2 regions of the Delftia sp. WSY_7 genome follow, and region 1 is predicted to be linked to the other one. Evidence: predicted binding sites of a transcription regulator. Region 1 holds the regulator's gene; the other holds the start of a gene.
The links. Region 1 encodes FNR, which switches genes on or off when oxygen is low (the NO sensors DNR and NnrR bind a similar motif). Its sites were predicted from a motif close to TTGATNNNNATCAA; they were not measured.
Positions count from the first base shown of each region.

Region 2: the regulator FNR is predicted to act here: its motif matches at 2,375-2,388, upstream of ACF8ME_RS12795 (diiron oxygenase).

Region 1 is NZ_JBICLB010000001.1:134,119-141,492, forward strand. It holds gene hemN (oxygen-independent coproporphyrinogen III oxidase) at 1-1,358, opposite strand, end outside; gene fnr (fumarate/nitrate reduction transcriptional regulator Fnr) at 1,520-2,239, shown strand; gene ACF8ME_RS00700 (hypothetical protein) at 2,321-2,608, opposite strand; gene ACF8ME_RS00705 (FixH family protein) at 2,791-3,105, opposite strand; gene ccoG (cytochrome c oxidase accessory protein CcoG) at 3,163-4,617, opposite strand; gene ccoP (cytochrome-c oxidase, cbb3-type subunit III) at 4,695-5,612, opposite strand; gene ACF8ME_RS00720 (cbb3-type cytochrome c oxidase subunit 3) at 5,640-5,777, opposite strand; gene ccoO (cytochrome-c oxidase, cbb3-type subunit II) at 5,789-6,421, opposite strand; gene ccoN (cytochrome-c oxidase, cbb3-type subunit I) at 6,441-7,374, opposite strand, start outside.
Region 2 is NZ_JBICLB010000033.1:137,584-144,957, reverse strand. It holds gene ACF8ME_RS12805 (PLP-dependent aminotransferase family protein) at 1-597, shown strand, start outside; gene ACF8ME_RS12800 (serine hydroxymethyltransferase) at 628-1,908, opposite strand; gene ACF8ME_RS12795 (diiron oxygenase) at 2,416-3,378, shown strand; gene ACF8ME_RS12790 (2Fe-2S iron-sulfur cluster-binding protein) at 3,375-4,454, shown strand; gene ACF8ME_RS12785 (glutamine amidotransferase) at 4,506-5,210, shown strand; gene ACF8ME_RS12780 (antibiotic biosynthesis monooxygenase) at 5,305-5,673, shown strand; gene ACF8ME_RS12775 (H-NS family nucleoid-associated regulatory protein) at 5,887-6,228, opposite strand; gene ACF8ME_RS12770 (heavy metal-binding domain-containing protein) at 6,612-6,932, shown strand; gene ACF8ME_RS12765 (ABC transporter substrate-binding protein) at 6,982-7,374, opposite strand, start outside.

The DNA.
Region 1 (7,374 bases):
CGGTTCTTGTCGGCCTGCAGATATCGGTCAAACAGCATGGCCACGCCACGCACGAAGTACCAGCCCATGGGCGTGACCTGGAATCCCTCGTCGCTGATCTGCACCAGCCCCTTGGCCTGCAGGTCCTGAAGCGCCGCCAGCTCGGGGGCGAAGTACTCGCGAAAGCCCAGCAGCCAGGCCTGCTCCATGGGCTCGAACAGCACGGCGCCCTGGCACATGATGGCCATGATGACGGCGCGCCGCACCAGATCATCGCGCGACAGTGCCAGGCCGCGCACCACGGGCAGGTGGCCGGCGTCGATGGCGTCGTAGTACTCCTCCAGCGTCTTGGCGTTCTGGCTGTAGCTGGCCCCCACCTTGCCGATGGCCGACACGCCCAGCGCAATCAGGTCGCAGTCGGGCTGGGTGCTGTAGCCCTGGAAGTTGCGATGCAGCCGGCCCTGGCGCTTGGCCACGGCCAGCGCGTCCTCGGGCAAGGCGAAGTGGTCCATGCCCACGTAGACATAGCCGCCCTCCATGAAGGCCGCGATGGAGCGCGAGAGCATGGCCAGCTTGTCGGCGCCCTGGGGCAGGTCCTCGGCCGCGATGCGCCGCTGCGGCTTGAAGCGCTCGGGCAGGTGGGCATAGGCATAGAGCGCGATGCGGTCGGGCCGCAGCGCATTGACCTGGGCCAGCGTGCGCTCGAAGGACTCGGGCGTCTGCTTGGGCAGGCCGTAGATCAGGTCCACGTTGATGGAGGCAAAGCCCAGCTGCCGTGCCGCTGCCACCAGCGCGAACACCTGCTCGGCCGGCTGCACGCGGTGCACGGCGATCTGCACCTGTTCGTCGAAATCCTGCACGCCGAAGCTCAGGCGGTTGAAGCCCAGCTCCTTGAGCACGGCCAGGCGTTCGACGCTGACGGTGCGCGGATCGACCTCGATGGAGTATTCGCCGCCCGGCTCCAGCTTGAAATGCTCGCGCAGCAGGGCCATCAGCGTGCGCAGCTCATCGTCCGAGAAGAAGGTGGGCGTGCCGCCGCCCAGGTGCAGCTGGCTGACGGCCTGGCCCTTGCCGCAATGGGCCGTGTGCAAGGCCATCTCGCGCGCCAGGTAGTCCAGGTAGACGGCCGCGCGATCGTGGTGGCGCGTCACGATCTTGTTGCAGGCGCAGTAGTAGCACAGCGACTCGCAGAACGGCACATGCACATACAGCGACAAAGGCATGGCTCGCGCTGCGGTACTCGATTTGCGGTGCTCAAGTGCCAGGATATAGTCTTCAGCACCGAAAGCCTCCACGAAACGATCGGCCGTGGGGAACGAGGTGTATCGGGGCCCCGGTACGTCGAAGCGACGCAGCAGCTCTGGGGTGACAGCGGTCATGGGTTTTTTCCTCTAATGTCGTCCACTGTGCCGCAGCCCATTGGCCGCGTCCTTGACTCATATCAAGAGTTGTTCGCGGCAGTGCTGCGACAATTTGATCCAACTCATCGCCATCCACGAGGTCACCGCCGGCGCACTGCTGCGCCGCTGATGTTTACTCCATGAACCTTCAGACCATCAAAGCATCCTGTTCCAATTGCAACCTGCGCGAGCTGTGCATGCCCATGGGCCTGGATGCCGAGCAGATGCAGCGCATCGACGACATCGTGGCCACGCGCCGCAAGGTCAAGCGCGGCGGCCTGCTGTTTCGCAACGGTGAGTCCTTCACCTCGCTGTACGCCATCCGCACGGGCTTCTTCAAGACCTGCGTGGCCACCGAGGACGGGCGCGACCAGGTCACGGGCTTTCAGATGGCCGGCGAGATCATCGGCCTGGATGGCATCGTCAACGACCACCACACCTGCGATGCGGTCGCGCTGGAAGACGCCGAGGTCTGCGTCATGCCCTTCGACAAGCTGGAGGACCTGTCGCGCGAGGTCACGGCCCTGCAAAACCATGTGCACAAGGTCATGAGCCGCGAGATCGTGCGCGAGCATGGCGTGATGCTGCTGCTGGGCAGCATGCGTGCCGAGGAGCGCCTGGCCGCCTTCGTGCTCAACCTGGTGCAGCGCCTGCACGCCCGGGGCTTTTCCAAGTCGGAACTGGTGCTGCGCATGACGCGCGAGGAAATCGGCAGCTACCTGGGCCTGAAGCTGGAGACGGTGAGCCGCACCTTCTCGAAGTTTGCCGAGGAAAACATCATCGAGGTGCGCCAGCGCCATCTGCGCATCCTGGACACGGACGCGCTCAAGCGCATCGTCAACAGCCAGCAGTGCCAGTGAGGCCGCAAGGCCCCGCCCCCCGGCAATGAACAAGGCCCGCTGTCGCGGGCCTTGTTCATTGCCATTGCAGTGCACGCAGGTTCAATCGCGCCCCAGGCCCTGCATGGCCAGATTTGGGTCCGGCTCGGAGACCACGCCGTCGTTGAGATCGTGCGTGGAGCGTCCCAGCATGGTGGTCATGAGGCTGGACAGCATGGTCACGCCCCAGAAGGCGAAGAAGGCCAGCGTGTAGATTCCCTGCCGCGACCAGCCCAGGTCGCCGAGCCAGTGCAGCTCCAGCGGGTCCACGAAGGCGAATACCAGCATCTCCATCACGGCGGCGGCCAGAAAGGCCGGCCAGGCAATCCACATCCAGCGTTGGGCCAACATCAGCGATCTCCTTGAGCTGTCGAGGGGTGGCTTTCATTGTGCGCGCCGCCCTCGCACCGTGCCAAGCCCTGCGCACCCTGCACTGCCTGTAGGAAACCCTTGGCCCTCGCGCATGCTGGAGATGCCATCCACCATACAAAAAAGGCCGCGACTGCGGCCTTGTGCACGGCATTTTCCTGCGTTCAGCGGTCCGTGGGATGGTCCTGCGCGGGCGTGGCCGCGTGGTTGCGGCCGGTGACCGCGGGCGCCAGGCTCTTGGGCACTTCGCGCACGCCATCGGCACGCTCGTTGATGGTGATGCCATTGCGGTAATAGTCAGGATCGATCACGGGATCGGCGCCATTGATCGCAATGACGGCCGTGACCACGCCGGCCACCACGACGGCGGCCGGGCCGGCCACCACGAGCCAGACATGGGCGAACTTCCACCAGGGCTTGCCGGCGTCCGGATGCGAAGGGGCCGTGGCGGGCGCGGAGACTGCGGGACTGGAAGACATGGATAACCTCTTTCTTTCAAACAGCCGGCGCAGCCTGGGCGGTGCCGGCCAGACATATCACCGGGGCACCAGGAAGACGGCCTTTTCGGACGCGCGTCCCGCGCCTGAATGCACGGCATCGATATCGAAGAATACGGTGTGCGAGCCCGGCTCGGCGGAACCGTAGGGAATCTGCAGCCGCGCCGCAATGCCGCGCGTCTCGGCAGGGCCGACCTCGACCTCCTGCTCGGACGCCAACTCCAGCCCGTCGAGGCCATGGGCGCTGATGCGGTAGCGCTGGGCCTGCTCGGTGGCATTCATGATCTGCAGGCGGTAGACATTTTCCAGCTTGCCGCCCGCGACGATGCGCGACAGCGACGCCCGGTCGCGTATCACGTCGACCTTGACCGACTGGCGCAGCGCCAGGCTCACGATCATGGCCATGCTCAGGCCGATCAGCACGGCCGAGTAGACCAGTACGCGCGGACGGAAGATGCGGCGCAGCACCTGGGCCCGCCGCCACATGCCGGCCATGGCGTTCTGCGTGGTCAGCCGGATGAGGCCGCGCGGATACTCCATCTTGTCCATGATGGAATTGCAGGCGTCTATGCACAGACCGCAGCCTATGCATTCGTACTGCAGGCCGTTGCGGATGTCGATGCCCACGGGGCAGACCTGCACGCACATCTTGCAGTCGATGCAGTCGCCCAGGCCCTGGGCCTTGTAGTCCACCTTCTTGGTGCGCGGCGCGCGCGGCTCGCCCCGGCCCGTGTCGTAGCTGACGATCATGGTGTCGCGGTCGAACATGGCGCTCTGAAAGCGCGCATAGGGGCACATGTACTTGCAGACCTGCTCGCGCATGTAGCCGGCGTTGCCATAGGTGGCGAAGCCGTAGAACAGCACCCAGAAGACCTGCCAGCTGCCCTGCAGCGCCAGCAGCTCGCCGCCCAGCTCGCGGATGGGCACGAAGTAGCCCACGAAGGTGAAGCCGGTCCACAGGGCAATGGCAATCCACAGCAACTGCTTGAGCGACTTCTTCCAGAGCTTTTCAAAGGTCCAGCCGTTCTTGTCCAGGCGCATGCGCGCGCTGCGGTCGCCCTCGACCTTGCGCTCCACCCACATGAAGATTTCGGTGTAGACCGTCTGCGGGCAGGAAAAGCCGCACCACAGGCGACCGGCCACGGCCGTGAACAGGAACAGCGCCAGCGCCGAGATGATCAGCAGGCCCGCCAGGTAGATGAAATCCTGCGGGTACAGCACCAGCCCGAACAGGTAAAAGCGCCGCGCACCCAGGTCGAACAGCACCATCTGGCGCTGCCCCCATTCCAGCCAGGGCAGGCCATAGAAAACCAGTTGGGTGAGAAACACCAGAGCCCATCGCCAGCGTGCGAAGACACCGCTGATGGAGCGCGGGTAGACCTTCTTCTCGGACTCGAACATCGACACCAGCTGGCCCGGGTCCGGGTCGGCAGGCGTGATCGGAATGACTTTGCGGGGAGGCTTCCCGGCATCATCCCCGTTCTCGGGCTTCATGGTGGGTTCCTTGATTTTTTGGAATATCTGAAAACTCAAAAGGCAAAAAGGCGGCGCCGCAGCGCCGCCCCCTGTCCTTATTGACGGACTGCGCCGTCTTTGTGCGACATGCCCCAGACATAGGAGGCAAGCACCGCGATCTGCGCCTCGGTCAGCTTGTCCTTCTGGGCAGGCATCTCGTTGTGCTTGCCGTTGTTGATCATGGCCGTGATGGCGGCCTCGCCCCAGCCGTGCAGCCAGATGTCATCGGTCAGGTTGGGCGCGCCCAGGGCCTGGTTGCCCTTGCCGTCCATGCCATGGCAGGCGGCGCAGGCCGTGAACTTGGACTTGCCCAGCGAAGCCTTGAGCGAGTCGTGCGGGCTGCCCGACAGGCTCAGCACATAGTGCGAGAGGTTGCGCACATCATCGGGCGTGCCGACGGCAGCGGCCATAGGCGGCATGATGCCGATGCGGCCCGCCGTGATGGTTTCCCTGATCTTGTCGGGCGTGCCGCCATGCAGCCAGTCGCCATCGGTCAGGTTGGGGAAGCTCTTGCCGCCGCGTGCATCCGAGCCGTGGCACTGCGCGCAGTTGTTCATGAACAGGCGCTCGCCGATGGCCATGGCCTGGGGGTCCTTGGCCATGTCTTCGGTGCTCATGCTCGTGAACTTGGCGTACAGCGGCTCCAGGTCCGCGCGGGCCTTGGCCATCTCGTTTTCATAGGCACCCAGCTGCGTCCAGCCCAGCTTGCCCGCGAACGAGCCCAGGCCCGGATAGGCCGCCAGGTAGGCGAAGCCGAACACCGAGGTGATGATGAACAGCCACATCCACCACTTGGGCATGGGGTTGTTCAGCTCGCGCAGGTCCTCGTCCCAGACGTGGCCCGTGGTGTTGTCGGCCGAGGGGACCACCTTCTTGCGTGCGGTGAGATACAGCAGCAGCAGGCAGCCGATGATGCCGCCCAGCGTGATCGCCGTGACATAGATCGACCAGAAGTTGTTTACGAAATCGCTCATGGGAAGTTCTCGTTCTGGTGGAGGGACTCAGTCTTGCTCGAACGGCAGCTGGGCGGCCTCTTCGAAACGGGCCTGGTTGCGGCGGGCGAACGCCCACCACCAGATACCGATGAAGCAGGCCAGAGAGGCCAGCGTGGCCACGATGCGCATGGTGGTGATGTCCATGTCGCTCTCCTTTACTTGACCGAACGGCCCAGCACCTGCAGGTAGGCGATGACGGCGTCCATTTCCGTCTTGCCCTTGACCTGCTCGGCGGCGCCGCTGATTTCCTCGTCGCTGTAGGGCACGCCCACCTTGCGCAGCGCGCTCATGTGCTGGGCGACCACGGTGTCATCCACCTTGTTCTTCTCCAGCCAGGAGTAGGCAGGCATGTTGGACTCGGGCACCACGTCGCGCGGGTTGTTCAGGTGGATGCGGTGCCATTCGTCGCTGTACTTGCCGCCCACGCGGTGCAGGTCGGGACCCGTGCGCTTGGAACCCCACTGGAAGGGGTGGTCGTAGACGAACTCGCCAGCCACCGAGTAGTGGCCGTAGCGCATGGTCTCGGCGCGGAAGGGGCGGATCATCTGCGAGTGGCAGTTGTAGCAGCCCTCGCGCAGATAGACGTCGCGGCCCATCAGCTGCAGCGGCGTGTAGGGCTTGAGGCCCGCCACCGCTTCCGTGGTCGACTTCTGGAAGAACAGCGGAACGATTTCCACCAGGCCGCCGACGGCGACCACCAGCAGGGTCAGCACGATCAGCAGGAAATTGTTGGTTTCCACCTTCTCGTGGGAAAAGCTCTTGGGAGCGCTATGGTTGTGATCGGACATGAGTAATGCTCCTAGACGCTCAGGCGTGGGCCACGACGGCAGGCACGGCCACCTTCACGGAACGGCCGGAGATCGCGGTCTTCCAGGTGTTCCACAGCATGACCAGCATGCCGCCCAGGTACAGCAGGCCACCGGCCACGCGGATCACGTAGAACGGATAGCTGGCCTTGACGCTTTCGACGAAGGTGTAGGTCAGCGTGCCATCGGGATTGACGGCGCGCCACATCAGGCCCTGCATCACACCGGCGATCCACATCGCGGCGATGTACAGCACGATGCCGATGGTGGCCATCCAGAAGTGCAGTTCGATGGCGCCCACCGAGTGCATCTTGGTCTTGCCGAACAGGCGCGGGATCAGGTAGTACAGCGAGCCCATGGTGATCAGGCCCACCCAGCCGAGGGCGCCCGAGTGAACGTGGCCCACGGTCCAGTCCGTGTAGTGCGACAGCGCGTTGACGGTCTTGATGGACATCATCGGACCCTCGAACGTGGACATGCCGTAGAACGACAGCGACACGATCAGGAAGCGCAGGATGGGGTCGTCGCGCAGCTTGTGCCATGCGCCCGACAGCGTCATCACGCCGTTGATCATGCCGCCCCAGCTGGGAGCCAGCAGGATCAGCGAGAACACCATGCCCACGGACTGCGTCCAGTCGGGCAGCGCGGTGTAGTGCAGGTGGTGAGGACCCGCCCACATGTAGGTGAAGATCAGCGCCCAGAAGTGGACGATGGACAGGCGGTAGCTGTAGACCGGACGGCCAGCCTGCTTGGGAATGAAGTAATACATCATGCCCAGGAAGCCTGCGGTCAGGAAGAAACCCACGGCGTTATGGCCGTACCACCACTGCACCATGGCGTCCTGCACGCCGGCGTAGGCCGAGTAGCTCTTCATCCAGCCGGCCGGAATGGCCGCGCTGTTGACGATGTGCAGCAGCGCCACGGCAATGATGAAG
Region 2 (7,374 bases), on a different contig from region 1:
GAGCGCGGGCGCTGGATCATCGAGGACGACTACGACAGCGAATTCCACTACGACGGCATGCCCACCGCCTGCGTGCAAGGCCTGGACAAGCACGCGCGCACCATCTACATCGGCACCTTCGGCAAAACCCTGTACCCGGGCCTGCGCATGGGCTACATGGCCTTGCCGCAGGAGCTGGTGCGCGCCTTTGTCCAGGCGCGCAGCATCATGGACGGGCACACGCCCCAGATCCAGCAGTTGACGCTGGCGCGCTTCATGGAAGACGGCCACTACAACTCCCACGTGCGGGCCATGCGCAAGCTGTACGCGGGGCGGCGCGAGGTCATCCTCGAATCCATAGGCAGGCACCTGGCCGGCATCGTCACCGCGCCACGGCCCCAGGGCGGCATGCAGGTGCCCTGCCTGCTGGAGCCCGGCTGGTCCGAGGAAGACACCATCCGCCGCGCCGCCGCGGCGGGCGTGCTGCTGCAGGGGCTCAGCCGCCTGTACGCGGGCGAGCAGCGGCAGCCGGGCTGGCTGCTGGGCTATGCCTCGCTCACGGCCTACGAGATCGAGGCCGCCGTGCTGCGCCTGGCCAACGCGCTGCGGAAAAACTGACAGGTTGGGAGGCGCTGGACGCTGCATGCCTCAATAGGGCAGGGGAAAGCGCCCGGTCAGGTCGGACACGCCTTCGTGGATGGACTTGAGCGTGCGCGCGTTCATGGTGCCGCTGCGTATGCCGCCCAGCGTGGCAAGAATCATGTCGCCGATCTCGCGGAACTCGTCGGCGCCCATGCCGCGCGTGGTGCAGGCCGCGCTGCCCACGCGGATGCCCGAGGTCACCAGCGGCCGCGCGCCATCGCCGGGCACGGCGTTCTTGTTGACCGTGATGCCGATCTGCTCCAGCGCCGTTTCGGCGGCCTTGCCCGTCAGCTCCCAGGGGCGCAGGTCAATCACGCCCAGATGGCAGTCCGTGCCTGCGGACACCACGGACAGCCCGCCCTGCGACAGCCGGTCGCACAGCACGCGGGCGTTGTCCACCACGGCCCGCGCATAGGTACGGAAGGCGGGCTTGAGCGCCTCGCCCAGCGCCACCGCCTTGGCCGCCACCACATGCATCAGCGGCCCGGACTGCAGGCCCGGAAACACGGCGGCGTCTATGCGCCTGGCGATCTCGGCGTCGGCCGAGAGGATCATGCCGCCGCGCGGCCCGCGCAGCGTCTTGTGCGTGGTGGTCGTGGTCACATGGGCGTGCTCCACGGGCGAGGGGAACACGCCCGCGGCCACCAGCCCCGCCACGTGCGCGATGTCGGCCATGAAGATGGCGCCCACCCGGTCGGCAATGCGCCGGAACTCGGCCCAGTCCATCTGCCGTGAATAGGCCGAGCCTCCGGCAATGATGAGCCTGGGCCGCTCCTTCAGCGCAATGCGCCGCACCTGGTCCATGTCGATGAGTTGGGAGCGGGCGTCCACCTCGTAGCTGATGGACTGGAACCACTTGCCCGACACGCTCACGCTGGAGCCGTGCGTCAGGTGCCCGCCCGAGCGCAGGTCCAGCCCCATGATCTTGTCGCCGGGCTCCAGGAACGCCAGGTACACGCCCTGGTTGGCCTGGCTGCCCGAGTGCGGCTGCACGTTGGCGTGCGCGCAGCCGAACAGCGCCTTGGCACGCGCAATGGCCAGGTTCTCCACGGCATCGGCATTGGCGCAGCCGCCGTAGTAGCGCACGCCCGGATAGCCCTCGGCGTATTTGTTGGTCAGCACCGAGCCCTGCGCCTCCATCACCGCGCGGCTCACGAAGTTTTCAGAGGCAATCAATTCAATCGAACGCGCCTGCCGTGTCCGCTCGGCCGCTATGGCGTCCCAGGCCTCGCTGTCCGCGTGTTGGAGTTCCAGGGAATTGATTCTGGGGAGCGATAAATCGTCCATGTCGCATTGGCTGTCTTGGAGGCGCTGAAGCACGGGAATCGGCAGCGCCCGGGTTATGGAAGGATTTGGAAACCAGGGCGCATCGGTAATGGGCAGTCTACAAAGTGCAGCGGCCTTGATTCCGACCATGTTTGAGCGGGTGAGCAGACCAATTAAGGTGGCATGCCAATGTAAACCGTTGAAAAAAGCGGTCTGGTTCATTGACGAAAATAGGTCTGTTTGAATCCACGCTCTCTCCATAGAATTCGCCGCCAGACGTTGAAAGTCATGAGACCCAATACCGCCAGGAATCATCCGCAATCTGCAGTCGGGGAGATTGATTCAAGGTGGAATATGACAGAGTGAAGAAATCCATGACAACGTATCTGCCATCTGCAGCGTCAATTGCAGTGCCATTTGCGGTGCCATTTGCGGTGCCATTGGTGATTGCGGCAGATGGAGAAAGCGGGGGGAGGGAATAGGCGATTTGACTCAGATCAATCAAGTTCAATCACACGGAGTTGAAAAATGAATCTCGATATCTCTCGGACAAATGACGCCGTGCGCGATGCGCTCAAAAAGCTGTCCCTGCTCTGGAAGTCAAGAGCGGCCGTGAATCAGGACCTGCCTGATTACTGCGGCTTGGCGTTCGACCCCGCCCGGCAGGACTTCACCGCCTCGCTGCTGCCGTTTCGCGATCACCAGGCATGGGTGGAGGCGCCACAGCACCTGCGCGACCAATGCCTGTCCTACGCCTGGGGCATCTACAACCTCAAGACCATCTACATCGAGTGCAACGTGGTCACGCCGGCCTGCGAGGACATCATCAAGACCCCGCCGCCCAGCGCCAACCGCGCGCTGCTGCAGGACGTCATGTCCCAGGCCCTGCTGGACGAGGCCCTGCACACCCGCATGTCCATCATGGCCTGCAACTACATCTACGAGATGCGCGGCCTGGCGCCGCTGGACTACGCGGACTTCAACCTCGTCGGCTGGCGCAACGGCGTGCTGGCGCAGTGCGGCGCGGAATGGGAACGCCGCCTGGCGCGCTTCGCCATTGCCTGCGCCAGCGAGACCCTGATCACCGACTACCTCAAGACCATGGCCGAGGACCGCAGCATCCAGCCCATCTGCCACGAGGTCACGCGCACCCACGCCGTGGACGAATGGAGCCACTCCAGCGTCTTCAGCTCGGTGGCCACCGACATCGTCCAGGGCCTGAGCAACCGCGAGCGCAGCTACCTGCGCTCCATCATCCTCAAGACCGTGCAGATGTTCGCCAACAACGAACTGGGCGCCTGGTCCACCGTCTTCACCATGGTCGGCATGCCGCATGCGCGCGACATCCTGCACGACGTGGGCGACAGCAACGAGATCGGCGTCTACACCGACTCGGTGCAAAGCCTGATCGACCGCATCGGCCTGGCGGGCCGCAACCTGGGCGGCAGCGTGGCGCTGGTGTCGTCGGTCCTCGAGGAGATGCAGGCATGAGCGCCGCCCTCCAGGCAGGCAGCATGCTCGCGCGCTGCGCCGCGGCACGGGCAGAGGCGGGCGGCGTCATGGTCTACACCCTGCGCGTGCAGGGCGCCTCGGCGCAATTCCTCGGCGGCCTGCGGCCCGGCCGGCATGTGGCCGTCGAGCATGCCGACGCCAGTGGCACCATGCAGCAGCGGCTGTACTCCATCACCCGCTACGAGCCCTGCAGCGAGCACGACGGCGCCGGCCAGTTCGACATTGCCGTCAAAAGCTCGGGCCGGGGCAGCGTCTCCGACCACATGCATGCGGTGCTGCGCGCAGGCTCCACGCTGCCGCTGGGCGGCGTGGCCGGCGACATCACGGCCGACCTGGTGCTGGGCCTGGACTGCCTGGTCATGCTGGCCGGCGGCATCGGCCTGACCCTGCCGCTGGCGCTGCTGCGCGAACTGGACCGGCTGCGCCAGCAGGGCCGGCGCGTGCCCCGCACCACGCTGCTGCTGTGCTTTGCGCGCATGGCCGACATTCCGTTCCTGCAGGAGCTGCAGCAGCTGTGCGAAACGGCCCCCTGGTTCGACCTGCGTATCCACATCACGCGTGAAGACATTGCCGCCCACGGGCCCTTCGTGCCGGGCCGCCCCTCGCAGCAGTCCCTGCTGGCGCTGGGCCAGCCCCAGGCCGTCGTCATCTGTGGCGGCCACGCCTTTGCGCAGACCTTTCGCGAGCATGCGCGGGCCTGCTTTCCCGGTGCCATACAGCATATCGAGGCCTTCACGCCGCCTGCCGCATCCACCGCCCAGCCAGGCGAGACCGCGCAGGCATGCCAGCTGCAGATCGCGCACAGCGGGCAGATTGTCGAAGCCGCGTCCGGCAAAAGCCTGCTGGAGATCCTGGAAGGCGTGGGCATTGCCATCCGCAGCCAGTGCCGGGCCGGCATCTGCGGCAGTTGCCGCATCCGCATCACGGGAGGCAGTTCACGGCTGGAGGCGGACTTTTGCCTCAGCGACAGGGAAAAGGAAGCCGGCTATGCCTTGGCCTGCTGCACCTTCCCCTCGGCAGGCCATATCCACGTCGATCTCAAGCCCGGCGCCTGACGGGCTCCGCACGTTCCAAGCCAACCTCCTGTATCCACCTGAGTTCCTCCCATGAAAAAAGCCGTCGCGCTGCGCCACATCCACTTCGAAGACCTGGGCACCCTGCATACCGAGTTCGCCAGCCGCGGCTACGAAGTGCAGTACGTCGATCCCAGCATCGGCGAGCTTGACACCCTGGACCTGGGCCGTGCCGACCTGCTCGTCGTGCTGGGCGGCCCCATAGGTGCCTATGACGAGGCGCTTTATCCCTTCGTCGCCCAGGAGCTGGCGGCCGTGCGCCGCTGGCTGGACAGCGGCAAGCCGCTGCTGGGCATCTGCCTGGGCGCGCAGCTCATTGCGCGCGCGCTGGGCGCCAGGGTCTACCCGCTGGGCGTCAAGGAAATCGGCTTTTCGCCGCTCACGCTCACCGACGCCGGCCTGGCCTCGCCCTTGGTCAAGCTGGACGGCGTGCCCGTGCTCCATTGGCATGGCGACCAGTTCGACATTCCCGAAGGCGCCGTGCACCTGGCCGGCACCGCCATCGGCGCCAACCAGGCCTTTGCCGTGGGCCCGCAGGTGCTGGGCCTGCAATTCCATCTGGAGGCCGACGCGGCCCGGCTGGAGCGCTGGCTGGTCGGCCATGCCTGCGAGCTCGGCATGGCCCAGGTGGACCCGCGCACCCTGCGCGCCGATGCTCAGAAATACGGCGGCCTGCTGACCCTGGCCGCGCGCGATGTGCTGGCCGCCTGGCTGACCCACCTGGAGCGCAGCCGCTGAACCTGCGGCGCCGCCCATTCACCCATTTCCCCCCACGCCGGAGCCGCGCTGCGCGGCGCCGGAATCTCTGTTCCCGAAAAAAGGAGAGTTGAAGATGGTTGTCGTACTGTTCGAACTGCAGGCCTTGCCCGGCCAGAACCAGACCTATGTGGACCTGGTCAACAAGCTCACCCCCATGCTCAAGCCCATGGAGGGATTCATCTCCGTGGAGTGCTTCCAGAGCACGCTCAACCCCGAGAAAGTCATGTCCGTCACCACCTGGCGCGACGAGGAAGCCGTCGTCCAGTGGCGCAACGTGGAAGCCCACCTCAGCGCCCAGCGCGCCGGCCGCGACAAGATCTTCAAGGACTACCGCGTGCGCGTCACCCAGGTGCTGCGCGACTACGGCCTGAATGACCGCGCGCAGGCGCCCGCGGACAGCATCATGGGCAAGGCAGGCAGCTGCCCCGTCAGCCACGCCTGAGGGCTGGCGGTGCCGCAAAGGCCCGGCTGGTCCCCCTGCCGGAGCGCGATGCACGCCATCGAAAGATGCCGGCAGTGACTACGCTGCCGGCGCCAGGCCGGAAAAAAAGCCCGCTGAATGCTCAGAGGGCTTTTTTTCGGACGGCACAGATTCCTTCGCATCGGAACCCCACCGCACCGCACAGCATCCTGCGTGCCGCCGTGTGCAGCGCCTTCAGTTGCGAGCTGCCGCTGCCGCCATTTCTGCGAGGAACGGGCCTTGGGCCGCCTCGGGTTTGCGTTCGATGAGGAAGTCGTCGCGATCCTGGTCCTTGATCCAGTTCGGAGGCTTGCCGCGACCTGTCCACGTTGCTCCTGTAGACGGATCGCGATACTTCGCCGGTGCGCTGGTTTTTGCTGGGATGTAGGGGAACACTTGCTGCTGGGTGAATCCGAAATCGGTCACCAGCTTCTGGACCTTGGACAGGGCTGCGTCGGCCGCCGAGGTGCGGGCCTTGGCAATTTCCATGTCCAGCGCGGCCTTGGCCGCAAGGAGTTCTTTGAGGGACTGTGTCATAGGGGGTGCGAAATTTTTGAAGCCAGATTATGGGGCTGATGGGGCGCGCGCTTGCCGAACCTATCGTGCCGGATCGATCGTGCAAGCCTGGGGCGCGGGGAAGATGTTGCGGCTTGCGGCGCCTTGCACTGCCATGGGGCGCTGCGACGCGGGTGGAGCCGAATAGGTGGGTCTCGCATTGATTTTTTCGCTACCTAGATGGAGATGAGTCCCAATGGCTCATGCACGCGATTGAATTTTTTGAAACCACCTTCCGAGATCTGAAGGCGAAAGATGATAGCGCAGGCCTATGTCAGACTGCAGCGTGCAGGCCTGCCTTGCGTTGGGCTTACGCAGGCTGGGCGGCCAAAATCCATCTTCAACATCTTCACCGAGGATTTCTCATGATCATCACCACCACCCCCCAGATCGAAGGCCGCCGCATCACCCGCTACTGCGGCGTGGTCGCGGGCGAGGCGATTTTGGGCGCCAATGTGTTCAAGGACTTGTTTGCCGGGCTGCGCGACATCGTGGGCGGGCGGTCGGCCACCTATGAGCGCGAGCTGCAGCGGGCGCGCGAGATTGCGCTCAAGGAGCTGGAGGAACGCGCCCAGGAACTGGGCGCGAATGCCGTGGTGGGGGTGGACCTGGATTACGAGGTGCTGGGCCAGGGCAACGGCATGTTGATGGTGTCTGCCAGCGGCACGGCCGTGGTGCTGGAGTAGGCAGGGCCATCGGCCAAGCAGACCAAGCGGGCCAAGCCGGCCAGCGAAGTCAACGCGGCGCCGTGCCCGGCATCTGCAGGCAGCGGGCCAGCACCCGCGCTGCATCGCCCAGGCGCGGGCCGGGGCGGGAGACCACGTCCGTCTCGACCAGGTCCAGCGCGCAGATGCGGCCCGAGCGCACGGCGGGCATGCGGCTCCAGCCGGGGCGGGTGGCAAAGCTGGCCGATGGCGTCTGCGGCGTGTGGATGATGAGTTCGGGCTGCTGGCGCAGCACGTATTCGGGCGTGATTCGCGGAAAAGGGCCCAGGTTGGGCGGCAGCACATTGCGCGCGCCCAGGCGCTGCAGCAGCTGGCCTATGAAGGAGTCCGGCCCCGCCGCGTAAGGCGTGGCGTCCACCTCGAAATACACCTTCTGCCCGGCGGGCGCTTGCGCAGCCAGCGC